2 regions of the Metabacillus sediminis genome follow, and region 2 is predicted to be linked to the other one. Evidence: riboswitches for the same ligand, from Rfam matches in the RefSeq annotation. Region 2 holds a riboswitch; the other holds the start of a gene.

Region 1 (9,560 bases), 530 kb from region 2:
CTTATAAAACGCCGTCCTTTTTCCGGTCGGGAAGCAAATCCCGGAACGCTTTTTGAATCGACAGGGTGACCGGTCCCGGCTTTCCTTTGCTGTAGGATTTGCCGTCAATTTTTACAATCGGCATAACTTCGATCGTTGTAGAGGAGATAAAGGCTTCCTCATACTGATCGAGTTCGGATGCCTGAATTTCTCTTTCCACTGTATTTACCCCGGCATTTCTGCATGCTTCCAATATTTTAAGGCGTGTGATCCCGTTCAAAATGAAGTGATTGGAGGGATGCGTATAAACCGTTCCATCCTTAACTGCATAAAAATTTGTTGAGCTTCCTTCTGTGACAATACCGTCCCGCACAAAAATGGTTTCAAATTTTCCTGCGTCCGCAGCTTCCTGTTTCGCCATCACATTCCACAGAAGATTCAGGCTTTTAATGTCGCATCGTTTCCAGCGCATATCCTCCGCTGTGATGACCTCAACGCCGGTTTTTTGAAGCTCTTCCGGACGTTTCGATGGAATCGGATAGGCTACCAGCTGAGCTGGAATATCTGATCCGGGAAAAAGATGATTTCTTGGGCTGACCCCTCTTGTCACCTGCATATAGATTCCGCCGTCCCATACCTGATTCACTGACACCAATTCTCTTATTCTGTCTTTAAGCTCCGTCAAACTGTAAGGAAGAGAGATTTTGATTTCACCTGCACTTCTTTCGAGTCTCTGAAGGTGTTCATCCATTGTAAAAATTTCTCCCTCATACACGCGGATCACTTCGTATACACCGTCTCCAAACTGATACCCTCTGTCTTCAATATCTACTTTTGCCTGCCCTCTATCAATCAGTTTCGTATTCATCAGGATTTTCATTGTGCACCTCTAACGTTTAGGATTTGTTCTTATCATTACAAACGGTGGGCCGCGCTGTTGTCAAGCACATCCGAATAAATAAAAAAGAATATTTTTGACGGTAAATAGTTGAAATCTGCATTCTTGTCCTATAATATGTATCTATACTAAACACAAGATATAGAATACAAACAAAAAACAAACTACTATATATTGATTATATTCCACAGCAAACGGTGCTAAGATTAGCTTAAAAGGGAATCCGGTGAGATACCGGAACTGTCCCCGCAACTGTAAGTGTGACGAAATGGGCATACCACTGTACGGCTTCGTACGGGAAGGGCTCAAAGTAGGAGGAAGCACAAGTCAGGAGACCTGCCGATGCTGGATATGTTTCGCTTTTCCCGGGGATTGGGAAGATGAAACGGTGGAAATAAAAGATCCTCTTTTATTCTATCGTTTGATCCGCTCAATTGCCAAGAGCGGATTTTTTATTTTCCCTTGGAGGAGGATGGCTATGACAACCGATACGATGACGATGATTACCAATGAAAAAGGCATAAAAGGGCCGTTTGACGAACATGACTTTACTCAATGGATTCAGGAAGCCGGGACGGACTTCCCCCACCTTGATTTGCATCACTTTACAGAGAGATTAAAAGAATTGATTGCATCCAGAGATACATATACAGAAAAACAAATAAAAAACCTAAGCATATTAGAAGGCTTGGCCAATATATCCGAGCTTGAGCCGGATTGGACATACTTCTGTGCCCGTCTGTATTTGGATCAGCTCTATGCTGAAGCGGCCAAAAGCAGGGGCTATGAAAAAAGAGAGCAGTACGGATCATTTCTTGAATTAGTCGATAAGCTTCATAGCATCGGCATTTACGGAGATCTGATTCCGCAAGTCTATAGCCCAAAAGAAATCAGCGAGCTGGGCGAGATAATCGATCCGGACCGCGATCTGCTCTTCACCTATATTGGACTCCGGACACTTGCTGACCGCTACATTGCCCGCGACTACAGCAAAAATGTGATGGAGCTTCCTCAGGAACGGTTTATGATCATTGCAATGACCCTGATGGCAAAAGAGCCGGCGGAGCACAGGATCCACCTCGTAAAAGAAGCATACTGGGCGCTGAGCAATCTTTATATGACGGTTGCGACTCCTACTCTATCAAATGCAGGGAAATCCGTCGGTCAGCTGTCCAGCTGCTTTATCGATACAATTGACGACAGTTTGCAGGGGATTTTTGACAGCAACACAGACATTGCGAATCTTTCGAAAAGCGGCGGCGGCATCGGTGTCTATCTTGGGAAAATCCGCAGCCGCGGCAGTGATATCCGCGGATTCAAAGGCGTTTCCTCCGGTGTGCTTCCGTGGATGAAGCAGCTCAACAATACGGCGGTCAGCGTGGATCAGCTTGGCCAAAGAAAAGGCGCGATTGCGGTTTACCTGGATGTATGGCACAAGGACATTTTCTCATTCCTTGATTCAAAACTGAACAATGGAGATGAGCGTCTCCGCACCCATGACTTGTTCACGGGCGTCTGTCTGCCGGATCTTTTCATGGAACAGGTCGAGGAACGCGGTGACTGGTATTTATTCGACCCGCATGAGGTAAGAAAAACACTCGGCTACAGCCTGGAGGATTTTTTTGACGAGAAAAAAGGCAGCGGCAGCTTCCGGGAAAAATATTGGGAATGTGTCCGCCACTCTGATTTGGCGAAGGAAATCATTCCGGCGATCGATATTATGAAACGCATTATGATCAGCCAGCTGGAATCCGGAACACCGTTTATGTTCTACCGGGATGAAGTGAACCGGATGAATGCCAATGCACATGCTGGAATGGTATATTGTACCAATCTTTGTACAGAAATCACCCAAAACCAAAGCGCTACCACGATGGATGAACAATATACAGAGGATGGAAAAATCATTACGGTGAAAACACCCGGGGATTTTGTTGTCTGCAATCTCTCTTCCATCAGCCTTGCTAAAGCAGTTAGAGAGGATGTGCTTGAACGCCTTGTCCCGATCCAGGTTCGAATGCTTGATAACGTTATCGATTTAAACGAAATACCCGTTCTGCAGGCGAAGCTCACCAATTCGAAATACCGCGCAATCGGACTCGGAACCTTTGGCTGGCATCACCTTCTAGCTCTTGAAGGGATTAAGTGGGAAAGTGAGGAAGCGGTACAGTACGCCGATAAGCTATATGAGAAAATTTCCTTTTTGACCATTCAGGCGAGCTCGGAGCTGGCGAAGGAAAAAGGATCTTATCCGGCATTTGAAGGGTCCGGCTGGGAAACAGGCACTTATTTTGAGAACCGAGGCTACCGTTCTGAAGAATGGCAGGAACTGCAGCAGCAAATCGCTGAAAACGGCATGCGGAACGGCTATCTGATGGCCGTCGCACCAAATGCATCCACCTCCATCATTGCCGGCAGCACAGCAAGTATTGATCCGATTTTTCAAAAGGTTTATTCGGAAGAAAAGAAAGACTACAAGATTCCGGTGACGGCCCCTGATTTGAGCCCGGAAACGACCTGGTATTATAAATCCGCCTATTTCACGGATCAGCATTGGAGCATTGAACAGAATGCGGCGAGACAGCGCCATATCGATCAATCGATCTCATTTAACTTTTACGTTTTGAATACGATCAAAGCAAAAGAATTGCTTGCTCTTCACATGGGTGCCTGGAATGCAGGACTTAAAACAACGTATTATGTCCGCTCCACTTCCAGCCTGATTGAAGACTGCGATTCATGCGCGAGCTAGGAGGAAAAACAGATGACAGATATTGCCCTGTCGCAGCGGACCATTATGGATCCGGATGCGCCGAATCGTTCCACTGCCCTGATCAACGGCCGGAGCTCCAACATTTTGAACTGGGATGATGTCGCCTATCCGTGGGCGTATTCCAAATATAAAAAAATGCTATCGAACTTCTGGACACCGTTTGAAATCAATATGTCTCAGGATGTTAAGCAATTTAAAGACCTCGATGAGTATGAAAAGGACGCCTTCCTGAAAATCATTGGGCTTCTCGCCCTGCTCGACAGCATTCAAACCGATTATGCAGGAAAAGTCGCTGACTACATCACAGACTCCAGCATTAACGCGCTCATGATTATGCTTGCCCAGCAGGAGGTCATTCACAATCATTCCTACTCATATGTACTCTCCAGCATCGTTCCGAAAAACAAGCAGGAGGAAGTATTCGAGTATTGGCGGAGCGAGGAAATACTAAGAGAACGGAATGACTTTGTCACTAACGGCTATAAGGCTTTTGCAGAAAACGCAAATGTTGAAAACCTGCTTAAGTCGCTTGTTTATGACGTCATTCTCGAAGGCCTGTTTTTCTACTCAGGATTCGCCTTCTTTTATAACCTCGCCCGCAATCAGAAAATGGTCGCGACGAGCACGATGATTAACTACATCAACCGCGATGAACAAATTCACGTCGATTTATTCGTGAAAATTTTCAGAGAGGTGCTTGTACAATATCCGGAATATGATACACCGGATTTGAAAGTGTTCGTGGAAAGGACCATTGTAGAAGCCGCCGAGCTTGAAATCGAATGGGGCCGCCATATAATAGGTAATAAAATTGAAGGCATCAGCATGAAAGACGTCGAGGATTATATTAAGTTTTATGCCAACGTCCGCTCCAATCAGCTCGGCTATGACCGTCCGTTTGAAGGATATAGGACAAATCCGCTCAAGTGGATCAAAGCATACGAAGAAGTCGACCTCGGCAAATCCGATTTCTTTGAGCAGAAATCACGGCAGTATACGAAAGTAAATAATGTGGATAATGGATTTGATGATTTGTAAAATGTCTCAAAGGCTTGGTTTGTACTTAATTTGAGTGGATAAATGTGCAGCCGCGGGGTCAGTCACGCGATGCTTCACCGCAGAACGGGACAGAGACATCTCCTCTCAAACCTTGCCCATCAACGGTTTGCAGAGTTCGTGCCGGAGCTTTATTTCGGTAATAGAGTGCGGGACTGGCACCGGGTCAGTCACGCGATGCTTCACCGCAGAACGGGACAGAGACATCTCCTCTCAAACCCTTGCCCATCAACGGTTTGCAGAGCTCGTGCCGGAGCTTTATTTCGGTAATAGAGTGCGGGACTGGCACCTCAAAAGGAGCTGCTGCTGAAATATCTTTTTCAGCAGCAGCTCCTTATTTCATTCCGGTTCCCCTTCTTCCTCCCCGTCATTCTTTTGCTCCTTCAGCCATTTCAGCCATTCAGGCTGCAACTGATCCGGACTGTCGCTGAAGACCTCTGTAACATCCCTTTCCTCCTGATGGGAAAGGATATCATGAATATCATTTCCATTGCCAAGGATGTTGCCAAATCCCTGATTATGCTTTTTACTGCTTTTAAAATCTGTCGGAAAGTTATTGCCGAAGTTAACGGCAGACGCATCCTCTACGGCTCCAATATGAATGTCTCCGATGGTGAAGTTCGCAGAAAGCGGTTTTCCATCATCTTCCTGAAGTTCCTTCTGCGGTTTACCGATTTGATAGGGTATGTTCTTTCCATTGATTCGAATATATATCTCTTCTTTAGACTGATTTTCGGGTTTGACATGCCGGGCAGTATTTGCGGAGTAAGGAAACGTATTTCCTATATTCATCGTCCCGCTCAGCTGCTTCACATCTACATTGTCTAAATGGTAGGTTAATTCTTGAATGTTCATTGACTCAATGTGTTCAATATGAAAAGTTTGGTGCACGCGGCTCTGAGTATTTTTAACCGTTCTCTCTATCGCTTCCAATCTTTTCTCGATTCGCTGAAGAAGTTCTAACCAGGCCTTTTCATCCGATGCCATTCCGTTTCATCCCTTTTGCACGTTCCGCCCAGCTGCGTCATATTATAAAATGAGCCTGGCGGACTGACATTTTGTATTGAGGGAGGAAATATGAGAATTAACCTACATTCCCCTGAAATCAATTTTAAAGACTTGAATGTGCATGAAATTGCAGATAATGCAGGTATATTCATAGGAAGAAACCTGCAGATTAATTGGACTTCATCGCTAGACAGCCATCATTCCGGCTTCGGCACCATATCTGGCAATGACAATGAAATTTTTCATAATTCACACCTTGTTCTTCACGATCATTTGAAAAAATCACCAGAAAAGGTGTATCAGCAAGTCACCAAAGGAAAACGGGCCCTTTAGTTCTGTTTCTTATTAGAGTCTTCTGCTTTCTTCTCCTGCGTTTCATCCAACGTAACATTATTAAATATTTTATTGGAATTTCCGCTCACTCTTCCAAACCCTTCATAAACCCTCGATTTATTTTTCCATTTATACTGGAGGTTCTGGCCATAAAACAAACCAGAGCTATTTTGAATCAGCTTGACTGTCACTGATTGAAAATCTATCTTTGGCATTGAAAGAGCCCCTTTCTTATGCTTGTCCACGGACCATTGCTCTACTTATTAGATATATATAAGATGCAACGCTAAAGTATGACCTCAATCCAAAAGAAAACCATCCGGAAAAGATGGTCTTCGGATTAACTTTGATAGACAGGCTGATCATTCGATTCCTGGTTTTGAGTAAAATCGGAATCCATCACATCGTCATCATGCACAATATTCACGTTGTTGATTGAAACGTTATTTTCCCCAATGATTTTCCCGAATCCTGCATTGCTCTTCATACTGACGGTCCAATCATATTGGGAATTGGTTCCCGTAAAAACACCCGAATTCGAGGACAGTGCAGAGATATTTATATTGGTAAATTGAATGGTTAAATTTTTCATACTATTTCTTAAAATTGAGCGGTCGGCTGCGGATTAATATTTTCCGGCTGCGAAATCGCCATATCGAATAAATCCTGATCATTGATAATGTTCGTACACCCGATCGCGCAAGAATTCACGTAATTCCCGTTCCCTGAATTAAATTTCCCCTGGGCATTCCAGTCAGGCTGGCTATTCTGTCCAGAAGAAATAATGGAATTTGCCGCCATGCTTACTACGTTAATCTGATTAAAAACGACGGAAACTGGCACAATCCAATCCTCCGTTTCTCTCCTGCAATTTACCTTACTATATGTATGGATGCTGGGTAGTGTGAATGGACTTGCATTAAAAGAAAATGGAAAGTCAGATTTAATCGTCGACAAATTCTGATAACTTTAAAGTATAATAACTACTATAATCCTTTTTTTCTCTATAAGAAAACAGGCTGAATGGAATGTATTTTAAGAATTCAGCTAAAGAACTGAATAGGGAAGGTAGCCAAGATGAATATAATTAAGGATTTTTTGCTGCAGCTAACACTTATTTCCATACCTATTTTCATTTATTTTACTCTTGTCACGGAGAAGGTACAGAGCCATAAAAACAGAAAGGTCATCATGGCTGTTTTGTGGGGTATTTCAATACTGTTATGCATGTCCTTCCCAGTGAGTTTTGGTCAAAATGCCCGTTTGGATCTGAGGATTATCCCTCTGCTATTCGGAATATTATACGGCGGGTTTTGGCCAGGCGTCTTTCTGTCAGCCCTTATCATCCTGTATCGCCTTTATTTTGGAATTAGTATAGGATTTTATACGACTGTTATTGTCTTATCCATATCACTGCCTGTTCTACTATATTTTCAAAAGTCCTTTGCACGTTCGAATAAAGATGGACGAGTTAAAATGGCTGTAGGGCTATCTTTTTTCTATATTTCCACAGGGATTTCCATTTTCGGATTGTTAAAGGGATTTTCCATAGACTATCTCAAAGTACAGATGATTCATCTAATCTTTGTATTAGCCATCACATGGTTCTTTACGATGTTAAATGAATCTATTAGAGAAATACAGAAGCTGCGGTCAGACATGCAAAACTCAGAAAAATTCCGGGTGATAGGTGAGCTGGCTAGTGTATTTGCTCATGAAATCAGAAATCCGATGCAAGTAACCAGAGGCTTCCTTCAGCTGCTAAACGACCCTGAAATGCCAAACAAAAAAAAGGAATACCTTCAAATTTCTATTGAAGAATTAGATCGTGCAAATGAAATTATTGATGATTTTTTATCTTTCGGTAAACCAACTGTAAATCATAGCCAGAGAATCAACGCAGGTAATCAGCTGCAGAGGGCGGTCAGCATCATGCAAAGCTACTCCCTAAACTATAATGTTGAATTTAAAACGAATATTCAGGAGAACTGCTGGATTTATGCCAATCCTCAAAAATTGAACCAATCACTGATTAATATTTTCAAAAATGCGATAGAGTCTATGCCGGGTGGCGGGATTGTCTGGATTACATGTGCTTCTACTGAAGACGGGAATATTATGATTACCATTAAGGACCAGGGAATTGGTATGACAAAAAACCAGATGGAGCGGCTCGGATCTCCGTTTTATTCCTTAAAAGAAAGCGGAACAGGATTAGGAATGATGGTAAGTTTTCAAATAGTCCGTTCTTTTCAAGGGAAAATACAAGTTAACAGTGAAAAGGATAAGGGGACGGAATTTATTATTCTTATCCCCCGGGTAGCTTAATTGAAAAGGTTCTAAGCAAATTTCATGTCACTCATCAGCAAAATAACGATACTAAATTTTCCTCCCTTATCAATTTAGCGGTCCCTTTCAGGAACCCTTAGATATCTAAAGGCTGATCGGTTTTAAAATGTCTTCCATTTAAGTGATGTCTCCAACCAAATTCAGACAGAAGGTGCTTTAATGATTCGTGTATACGCTGCTTTAGGAGGCCTCAGTTTAATCTGGGGACTCTCCTTTGTTTTTATTAAACAATTGGTCGGACCTGCCGGCATGTGGGGAACAGTTTTTTTACGATGTGCAACGGGAGCATTATTGCTGCTCCCGATTTTGCTTGCAAAAAGAGATAGGATTCCGCGCAGCATTCCGTGGATTCCGCTTCTGACCATTGGCGTTCTTAACACTGGTCTTCCATGGGGATTAATCGCGCTCAGTGAAACGGTCATTTCGAGCAGCTCCGCATCCATTCTGAACGCCACCACTCCGTTATGGACGGGTCTGATCGGACTCCTGTTTTTCTCGGCTGTTTTAGCTGCAAGACAGTGGATCGGGCTGTTTATGGGACTGATCGGTATCCTGATTTTCATCGACTTTGACGTTGTAAAGCTTGCTCAGGAAAATTTCACGGGTGTAGGCACGATGCTGATTGCGACTTTGTGCTATGGAACCTCAGCCCAGCTGACGAGAAAATACCTGGGCAACAGCGGAGTGCTATTTACGACTGCCGTCTCACTGATCGTCGGTGCAATGGTTGGACTGATTGGCATGCTTTTCTCACAGCCCATTGAACTTTCGGCTCTCGCCAATGGACCAGTTATCCTTGCCATTATAGGCCTCGGGTGTTTTGGATCAGGAATTGCCCAGCTTCTTTTTTATTACATTACAAAAGAAGGCGGACCGGAAATTGCCGTTTCGGTCACCTTCCTTATTCCCGTTACCGCCCTGCTGTGGGGAGCCTTTCTGCTGCAGGAAAAAATCAGCTCTCATGCCATATGGGGACTATTGGTTATTTTAGCGGGGGTTTATCTGGCGACCCGGAAAAAGAAAGCGGCAGTTTCGATTAGTGAATCTGCGTAAGGAATGGAGAAAGAGTTCGTTGAAGATGTAATGGAGTTCTTATTTTTCGGCGCGTGGTTTATCAATAATGGCTGGCATTCTCGGCTTATCTATTATCGGTGTATTGATTAG
Region 2 (9,560 bases):
CGTCAAAAGTGTTTTTGGCATAGGCTTTTTTTGAATACGGCATTCGTCATCCTCTTCAGGTTCCTAAGAGGTTTTTTTGTATTCAAAAAAGAGTGGGATGTGCTGCGTATGCTATTGATGAAAATAAGAAATATAAATAAAAGCTTTGGAGAACGGGATGTTTTAATGGGTTTAGATTTAGATATAGCTTTGGGGGACAGGATTGGTCTTGCCGGGTACAACGGGACGGGAAAAACAACGTTTGCAAAAATTCTTGCCGGTATCCTCCCAATGGATGAAGGCTATATAGATGGATTCAGCAAAAAAGTAAAAATCGGTTATCTGCAGCAGTCTGTTGATTATACGGATGATAGTTTAAAGGTTCAGGAGCATTCTAAGGAATGGCTGAAATCCGCAAAAATGCTCGGAATTGGTTCACTGGAAGGGCATCGTGAAAGGCGGCATTTAAGCGGCGGAGAAAAATTAAAGGTCGCGTTGACCAATGTGCTTCAAGGGAATCCGGATTTGCTTATCCTGGATGAACCGACGAATCATATGGATCTGCGGGGAATCAAATGGCTGACGTCAGAACTGCAGCAATTCAGCGGGACGGTCCTGATTATTTCTCATGATCGTTATTTTCTTGATCAAACCGTAACGAGAATTGAAGAGCTCGACGATGGAAAGCTCATTTCCTATGAGGGGAACTACTCAGTTTACAGGAAAGAGAAGCAGCGCAGGTTTGAGATTCAAGAGAGGGATTATGAAAAGCAGCAGCGATATAAAAAACGGATTGAAGGCCAGATGGAGAACTTAAAGAGCTGGTCCGAGAAGGCTCACAGGGATTCCACCAAGAGCAAGACGAATGAGAAGCTTCCTATGGGCTATAAAGAAACTCAAAGAGTGAAAGCAAAGAAAATGGACATCCAAATCCGATCCAAAATGAAACGGCTGAATGCCGAAATGGAAAAGAATAAAGTAGAAAAGCCTAAAGAAGATACGAGCGTTTATTTTGATTTTTCTGCTTCCCAAAAGCGCGGGAAACGAGTTCTTGAAGGGACTGGAGCGGCAAAAGCATTTGGTTCAAGAACGCTGTTTCATCAAAGTCACTTTTATTTGAAACATGGAGAAAGAGCAGCACTAATCGGACCGAATGGAAGCGGAAAAACGACTTTTCTAAACATTTTATTAGGAAAAGAGGAGCTCTCTGAAGGCCGAATATGGTTCAGCCATTCTCTTAAAATCGGCTATTTGAGCCAGGAGGTAGAAGACTTAAACGCAAATTTGACTCCGATTCAAGCCCTCGGTTTAACGGAACGGGATCTAATAAGCCGGGCAATGGACATGAGTGCCCATCTGGGATTAGCGGAGATGATGGACCGAAAAATTGAAGAGCTCAGTCTTGGACAAAGAACAAAGGTGAAATTAATCGGGCTCCTTTTGCAGGAACTTGATATGCTTATTTTAGATGAACCGACTAATCACCTCGATCTTCCGTCAAGAGAGCAGCTGGAGGAAACACTCCGTCTGTTTTCTGGGACATTACTCATTGTCTCCCATGATTATTACTTTTTGGAGAAGCTCTCTGATTGTCTGCTGGTCATCGAAGAGGATCAGGTAATTCGCAGATATGAAATGACTTTAAATGAATGGGAGAAAAAAGATTCTTTAAACGAATCCCAGGATGATAAGGAACAGCTTCTGATTCTTGAGACCGAACTTTCTGCCGTACTTGGGAAGCTAAGCCTGCTGCAGCCGGGAGATCCGGAGTATGCAGAGCTCGATAATAGCTTTAATCTGCTTATGAGCAGAAAAAAAGACCTAAACAATAGGTGAAGTAAGACATTGTTCGATCCTAATGGTACAATCGATTCAATAAGCATGTCCGAAAATAGCGGGGGATGAATATGGAAACAATTGTCGAACGGGTGATGGGAATTTTACCAAATCAAAAACCGGTGATCATTGCGGTTAGCGGAACGGCCGGATCAGGATTTGAGACACAGGCCCGGGTACTTCAGGGGGAACTTGTAAAACAGGGGATTCTCGTTCATTTAGAGGAATTAACGGAGGAGCCGGTGGATATTGATCCTGAAAATCCGGCCAAAAGCTGGTACGAACAATCCATGCCCTATTGTAAAGGAAAGACGGCTATTAATAAAGCAAAGCTTCATAAAGAGCTAGATATCGTTATTATAAGCGGTGCATTTTTGCTGAAAAATACACTTCACCATTTATTCGACACGTCCATCTGGGTAGACTGCACTGAAAACACAGCGAAGGAACGGGAATACGCAGACGGCCAGGTTAACATTGAGTGGAAATCCGGAGCACAGAAAATACACGAAACCATTGATGAGCCCAAAAAAACAGCCCATCTTATCATCCAGAATGATCCCCTTCTTGAACAGGGGCCAAAGGATTCAAAAGGGATTATATAATGGAAAGTAAGAAAAAGCGGGTATCTGTCAGTGCAGCCTGTTTGTTACGTTAACTTAAAGGAAGAAGGCAGTTCGGGATCAGGATCCCGGCTGCTCTTTTTAGTTTGAGAACCGACTTAAGGGCGGACAATTAAATTTTCTTCCCGCTGATCTTCGTCCGGCAAATTGGCAAACGATACACTCATTCCCCCCAGTATAATCCCTGCCAGCACCAGACTAATCACTATTCTTCTGCCCATATCTCTCATCTTTTGAACCCTCCGCTCATTAATAGAAAATCCTTCACCAATATAAAGCGGGGACAAGCTGTTTGGAAAGGGATAAACCTCTTCTTTTTGAAAAATGGGGAAATATACCTGTTCCGAACTGAAACTAGGTCCCATAAGAAGGCGGTTACTCAATCTATAAAAATTACTCAACGAGAGAAATGGTTTGGTGATGAGATATTCCGCTAAGCCCTTCATCAAAAGCCGTGTCTATGCATGTCATCCTTACATAGGATACAATGCAAATAGAGGATAGGGATAGGAGGAGAATCATGGAGCCAAAGTGGGTAACATGGGCAAAGGAGATTCAGTCTCTTTCACAGGCGGGTCTTGCTTATTCAAAGGACCAATTTGATATAGAGCGGTTTGAGCGTCTGAGGGAGCTGAGTCAGGAGATTATGGCCCAATATACCGAAGTGCCGATGGAAAAGCTTCCAGAATTGTTCGCAAACGAAACAGGCTATCAGACGCCTAAAGTGGATGTTAGAGCAGTTGTTTTTAGAGACAACAAGATCCTTCTCGTTCGGGAGATGATGGATGGTCGCTGGTCCCTGCCTGGAGGATGGGCGGATATCGGGGTAAGTCCTTCGGAAAATGCAGCAAAGGAGGCATTTGAGGAGTCTGGGTTAGAAGTTAAGCCAGTAAGGCTGATTGCGGTGATGGACAAGAAGTGCCATCCTCATCCGCCTGGAGCCTATCATATTTATAAGCTTTTCTTTTTGTGTGAAGAAATAGGGGGCAAGCTCACAACTGGTTTTGAGACATTGGATGCAGGTTTTTTTGGACTGGATGAACTTCCTGAACTTTCTGTTGGCAGAATTACAGAAAGCCAGATTAGAATTTTGTTTGAGTATGGATGGGATGCAGAAAAACAGGTGTACTTTGATTAACGACTGTGAAAAGCAGCTGTCTGCTGCTTTTTCCTTTTCATAAGTTAATAGAAAGCGACTGACATGAGGCTTAAGGTTGTGTATAATACTTCGTGTACGAAATATTCATATCGATAAGGTGTAGGTGCTGATTTTTTTGTCAGCTTAAAAGGGAAGCCGGTTTAACTCCGGCGCGGTCCCGCCACTGTAAATGGGAGTGACCTGCTTAATCCACTGTGCGGCAATGCATGGGAAGGAGCGGGGAGCGATGATCATGAGCCAGGAGACCTGCCTCACACCTCGTCACCGCATACCTACGAGGATAGGATGGTGTTAACGTTGACAGGAAAGTCTCTTATTGGCTTATGCAGTCTACATAACATGAACCGTCATCTCCTTTTGCCAGGGAGGTGTTTTTTGTTTTTCAGGAAATCCAGCCAAGCTTGAGCTGGTGACGGCAACGCAATTGAAGAATGATTACGGGGGATAAAAAAATGAATAAGTACTTATCTGCTTTAACAGCGCTGCTTTTGACAGCGGGCGTCTTAGGAGGCTGCGCATCTGATTCTGCAGCACCTGAGAAAACAAAGGAACAGCAGGCATCACAGGAAAACAAAACAGAATTTCCAATTATAATAAAAGATGCATCCAATTCAGAAGTGACAATTGAAGATGAGCCGAAGAAAATTGTTTCTCTAATTCCGAGCAATACGGAAATTATCTTTTCTATGGGTTTGGGAGATAAAGTTGTTGGCGTAACCGATAACGATAACTATCCGGAAGAAGCTCTTAGGAAAGAAAAAGTCGGCGGAATGGATTTTAATGTTGAGAAAATTATTGGCCTTCAGCCTGATTTGGTGCTGGCACATGAATCAGGGGCGCATAATTCCGCTGATGGACTGAAACAGCTGAAGGATGCAGGAATTGATGTAGTGGTGGTCAATGAGGCACAAAGTTTCGAAGAAGTTTATGAGTCTATGGAAATGATCGGGAAGGCAACGGGAGAAGGTGAGAAGTCTGAGAAAATGATTGATGGAATGAAAAAGGATCTTGCCAATATCGAAGAAAAAGCAGCGAGCATCCCGGATGATCGAAGAAAAAGGGTGTTCGTAGAGGTTTCTCCTTCACCCGAAATCTATACAGCAGGCAAAGACACGTTCCTTAATGACATATTAACGACGGTCGGAGCTGAAAATGCTGCGGCAGCACAAAGCGGATGGCCGAAAATGACCGAAGAAGCAATTGTTAAATTGAATCCAGATACCATTGTGACGACCTATGGCTATTATAGTCCGGATCCCATTAAACAGGTGATGAGCCGGAAAGGCTGGGAGAGTGTTGCCGCAATCAAAAATAAAGCAGTTTTTGACGTGCATTCGGATAAAGTTACAAGACCGGGTCCGCGTTTAATTGAAGGAGTAGAAGAACTTGCGCACTCAATCTATCCGGACGTTTTTACAAAATAACCGTATCTTTCAATATACTTTGGCGATCCTTTTTTTAGCGGTCGCCTTTTTAGCTGCCGTTTCTATTGGTACTGCAGCTATTTCTCCAGCTGAAATTGTTTCTGTTCTATTAGGCGGAAATGCGGCTTCTGAGGCAAATGAAAATATATTAATGTCGATTCGTATTCCGCGTGTTCTCCTCGCAGGCCTTGTAGGGGCGGCACTTGCTTTATCAGGTGCCGCTTTTCAGGGGCTGCTGAGAAATCCGCTAGCCGATCCTTATACACTCGGAGTTTCCTCGGGTGCATCTCTCGGAGCAGTTAGTGTTATTTATTTTGGATTCCAGGCGTTCGGCAGTTTTTCCCTGCCAATCGTCAGCATCGCTTCCGGATTTCTGACCATGTTTGGTGTCCTTGGATTTGCTTATCTCGCCCAGAGGAGAACGTCAATGGAGACGATGATCTTAGCAGGGATTATCTTTAACTCGTTTTTAGGTTCTTTCATTTCCCTGATCATCGCTTTGAGCGGAGAGGAGCTCAGGCAGGTAATGAACTGGCTTCTTGGCAGTGTTTCGATGAGAGGCTGGCCATATGTACATATGATTTTGCCGTTTACAGCTGCTGGTGCATTTCTGCTTCTTATGCACAGCAGAGAATTGAATGCATTTGCCTTCGGAGAGGACCGGGCGCGCCATATTGGAGTTAATGTGAAACGGAAGCAATTTCTTATCATTATTTCCGCTTCAATGCTGACGGGTTCTGCGGTTGCTGTTTCCGGGACGATTGGTTTTGTCGGACTTGTTATTCCTCATATGACGAGGCTCCTGTGCGGAAGTGATCACCGCCATTTGCTTCCATTATCGATGATATTCGGAGCAGGATTTCTGATTTTGACTGATTTGCTGGCAAGGACGGTCATTTCACCGGTAGAGCTTCCAATTGGGATTATCACCGCAATTGCCGGAGCCCCGGTTTTTGCCGCTATTCTGGCAGCTAAGAAAAGAAGTTCGTAGGAAAGGAGGTTAATATATGATTTCAGTTCAGAATATTGCTGGCGGATATCATCAAAAAAACATATTGAATAACATCTGTTTCTCCGTGCAGGAAGGGGAGTTCTTCGGTATTCTCGGACCTAATGGCAGCGGGAAAACGACATTGATGAAGATGCTATCAGGCATTCTGCCGGTGACAAAAGGACAAATCATGATAAAAAATAAGAACGTAACGGCATACTCCAGCAAAGAACTGGCGAAGGTGATGGCTGTTCTGCCCCAGCTTACCCAGACAGCGTTTGACATGACGGTAAAGGAAGCGGTCAGTATTGGACGCTACCCCCATCAGGCAAGGATTCTTCCAAGGTGGACAGTTGAGGATGAAGAGCTTGTGGAGCTTGCGATGAAGGATACAGGGGTCGCCGGATTTGCCGGGCGTTCAATCCAGAGCTTAAGCGGTGGAGAACAGCAGCGCGTCTTTTTGGCTCAGGCACTTGCCCAGGATCCGGATATTTTGCTTTTGGATGAGCCGACGAATCATTTAGATCTTGCATTCCAGCAAAGTCTTCTTTCACGTTTAAAGAGCTGGACAAAAAAACGGAACTTAACGATTGTTTCTATTTTCCACGATTTGAATATGGCCAGCCTGTATTGCGACAGAGTGATGCTTTTGAGCGAAGGAGCCATTTCAGATATCGGGACACCTTATGAAGCGCTGCAGGAGCCAACATTAAAAAAGGTGTACAGCGCAGAGGTTAAACGCCATTATCATCCGTCCCATCAAAGCCCGCAGGTCATTCTGGATTCCCCGGGAAGCCCGGAAAGGCAAGTCAGGATTACAGAGGAATGGCTGTCTATTCACCCTGAATACATCGCTTTAAAATCACCAATTCCGTTAAAAACGCTGTCTTCTGCTGTTGTTCATGCTGGTATTGGCTGGTATACGACCTTTTTAAACAGACATGTAGATCTAAATTACAGCACCGATCATGCACAGGTGGATTTAATCCGTTTCATTCAGTCAAAAGGCTTTGATCCGAATGAAACGGCTGGGATGATGACGGCGGTTCAGCTGGAGGATGTCAGTGTAAAAATGACCGAGCTCGCGGGCTTTTCCATATTGACAGTCGTGACTGCCGGAACAGGCAATGCGGCAGATGCTTCGAGTGGAATGGACAGACTGAGTGCTTCCCAAGGTACGATCAACACATGGGTATTTGTAAATGGAATCTGCTCAGAGGAAGCATTCATCCAAGCTGTAATTACAGCGACAGAAGCGAAAACGAGGGCTTTGGCAGACCGGTTTATTCAAGACCCTGTAACGAAAACCCTGGCTACTGGAACAACGACGGACAGTGTTCTGATTGCCGCTACCCAGCAGGGACAGGAATTGCCTTACGGCGGTCCTGCAACAGAGCTTGGCAGGGCTATTGGAAAAAGCGTGTATGATTGTACAATCGATTCCGTCGGCCGGTATTTGGAGAAAAAAAGACATGCTTAATCATCTGCTTGCCTTAAGTATTGCATTTCTCCTTGATCGGCTCCTTGGAGATCCCCCAAAGATGCCCCACCCTGTCAGGTGGTTCGGTACAATGATTGCTTTATTGGAAAAGAGGCTGAATAAAGGGGAATACAGGAAGATAAAAGGGATTATGATGGTGCTGATTCTCTCAGCGGCGGTCGTCGCCGCGGTGATTGTTTTACAAGAATTGTGCTACACTCTTCATCCTGCGGCCGGTGTTCTTTTCGAAGCAGCGGTTATCTTTACTGCAATCGCCGAGCGAAGCTTAAAGGAAGCAGCATTGGAAGTGGAAAAACCATTAAGGTCCGGTTTGATTGACGAAGCCCGGATGAAACTGTCCTATATTGTAGGCAGAGATACAGAAGACCTTCACGAAAGCGAAATCGTGAGAGGAGCGGTCGAAACGGTTGCAGAAAATACAAGTGATGGAGTGACAGCACCGCTATTTTGGGCGGCAGCCGGCGGAGCTCCCTTGGCCATTTTTTATCGGCTTGCTAACACACTTGATTCAATGGTCGGTTATAAAAATGAGCGGTATCATGAATTTGGCTGGGCTTCCGCAAAGCTCGATGATGGATTGAATTGGATACCTGCAAGAATAACGGCCTTTATGATGCTGCTGGTTCACGGTAAGCTTGGGTTTTGGAATCAAGTATCCCTGGATGCAAAAAAACATCCAAGCCCAAATAGCGGATGGGGGGAAGCAGCTGTTGCATTTATGCTTCATATTGAGCTTGGCGGCATCAACTTTTATCAGGGTGTCCAATCAGACAGAGCAAGAATGGGAAAGCCGGAAAGGCCATTGAAAAGGATCCATATCATTCAGTCTGTTGAGATTATGGAAAGGACGGTAGCTGCCTTTATTGTTTTCTTATGGATAGGAGGAATGCTTGTTGAATTTACCCCATCATGGTTCTAATCCGCAGCATGTGTATCATCGTCTCCATATGATTCCTCCGGATAAAATCATAGACTTTAGCGTAAATACCAACCCCCTTGGTCCGCCGCCTTTTATAAAAGAAAACTGGCTGGATTATTTGCAGGATATTTACGATTATCCTGATCCTGAAGCAGCGGCTTTGGTGCAGGCACTTTCTGAAAAAGAGCAGCTCCCGGCAGAGTGCATCCTGCCCGGGAACGGTGCGGCAGAACTTATTTTTATTTTGGCCCAGCTGTTAAAGGATGAACAGGTGCTGATTACAGAACCAGCTTTTTCGGAATACCGCCAGGCATTGGAGGTGCAAGGTGCAGTCATCGACTCACTTGTTTTGAGAGAGGAGAATGGCTGGGACCTTGATGAACGTATTTTTAAGAAGATGCAAGGAAAAAAAGCTGTCTTTATCTGCAATCCAAGTAACCCGACTGGAAGAGTCTACAGCCGCGCTCTGCTCCTTGAGGTAATCAAACAGGCAGAAAAAACAGAAACCCTTATTATCTGTGATGAGGCATTTTACGATTTCACTGCGGAAAGTCATTCACTTGCAGGGGACCTCTGCCGTTTTTCGAATTTGATTATTTTACGATCCGTAACCAAAATGTATGCTCTTGCTGGAATCAGGCTTGGCTATGTGATGGCATCCGCTCCTATAATTAAAAAGCTAAAGAAAAGACAGCCGCACTGGAGTGTGAATGCACTGGCGCAGAGAATGGGGATTTCCTGTGCAAAGGATACAGATCATGCTGAGAAGACGAGAGGATGGATCGCTTCTGAACGGGAAAAAGTGAAATATGAGCTTCTTTCCATTGGAATGACCGTTTACCCGAGCTCAACCAACTATTATTTGATTGCAGCGCCAAAGGAAAAAGAACTTTACCCCTATCTGCTGAAAAAAGGCATCGTCACAAGGCATACAGAAAATTTTGCCGGATTGGACGGAAACTATCTCCGGATTGCCGTGAAGCTGCCCAATGAGAATCAAGCGCTTATTGCGGCGCTTAAGGAGTGGAAGGGATGCTGATTTTTATATCAGGAGGAGTAAGGAGCGGCAAGTCATCATTTGCTGAACGGATTGCAGAGGAAGCTGCAGCAGGCAATGGGAAATTAAAT

What was found. Region 2 has a riboswitch for cobalamin ahead of WCV65_RS08445 (ABC transporter substrate-binding protein). Riboswitches for the same ligand answer to the same signal wherever they lie in the genome.
Region 1: another riboswitch for cobalamin. It lies ahead of WCV65_RS05745 (ribonucleoside-diphosphate reductase subunit alpha); the one in region 2 lies ahead of WCV65_RS08445 (ABC transporter substrate-binding protein).

Annotation. Positions count from the first base shown of each region.
Region 1 is NZ_CP147407.1:1,056,838-1,066,397, reverse strand. It holds gene dat (D-amino-acid transaminase) at 2-859, opposite strand; cobalamin riboswitch at 1,056-1,236, shown strand; gene WCV65_RS05745 (ribonucleoside-diphosphate reductase subunit alpha) at 1,350-3,629, shown strand; gene WCV65_RS05740 (ribonucleotide-diphosphate reductase subunit beta) at 3,642-4,688, shown strand; gene WCV65_RS05735 (hypothetical protein) at 5,046-5,693, opposite strand; gene WCV65_RS05730 (hypothetical protein) at 5,784-6,047, shown strand; gene WCV65_RS05725 (hypothetical protein) at 6,044-6,262, opposite strand; gene WCV65_RS05720 (hypothetical protein) at 6,388-6,639, opposite strand; gene WCV65_RS05715 (hypothetical protein) at 6,648-6,890, opposite strand; gene WCV65_RS05710 (ATP-binding protein) at 7,125-8,375, shown strand; gene WCV65_RS05705 (DMT family transporter) at 8,556-9,449, shown strand.
Region 2 is NZ_CP147407.1:1,590,425-1,599,984, forward strand. It holds gene WCV65_RS08425 (ABC-F family ATP-binding cassette domain-containing protein) at 109-1,815, shown strand; gene WCV65_RS08430 (hypothetical protein) at 1,887-2,420, shown strand; gene WCV65_RS08435 (protein YkpC) at 2,537-2,668, opposite strand; gene WCV65_RS08440 (NUDIX hydrolase) at 2,959-3,576, shown strand; cobalamin riboswitch at 3,682-3,866, shown strand; gene WCV65_RS08445 (ABC transporter substrate-binding protein) at 4,050-5,021, shown strand; gene WCV65_RS08450 (iron ABC transporter permease) at 4,984-6,012, shown strand; gene WCV65_RS08455 (adenosylcobinamide amidohydrolase) at 6,029-7,492, shown strand; gene cbiB (adenosylcobinamide-phosphate synthase CbiB) at 7,485-8,432, shown strand; gene cobD (threonine-phosphate decarboxylase CobD) at 8,407-9,471, shown strand; gene WCV65_RS08470 (bifunctional adenosylcobinamide kinase/adenosylcobinamide-phosphate guanylyltransferase) at 9,465-9,560, shown strand, end outside.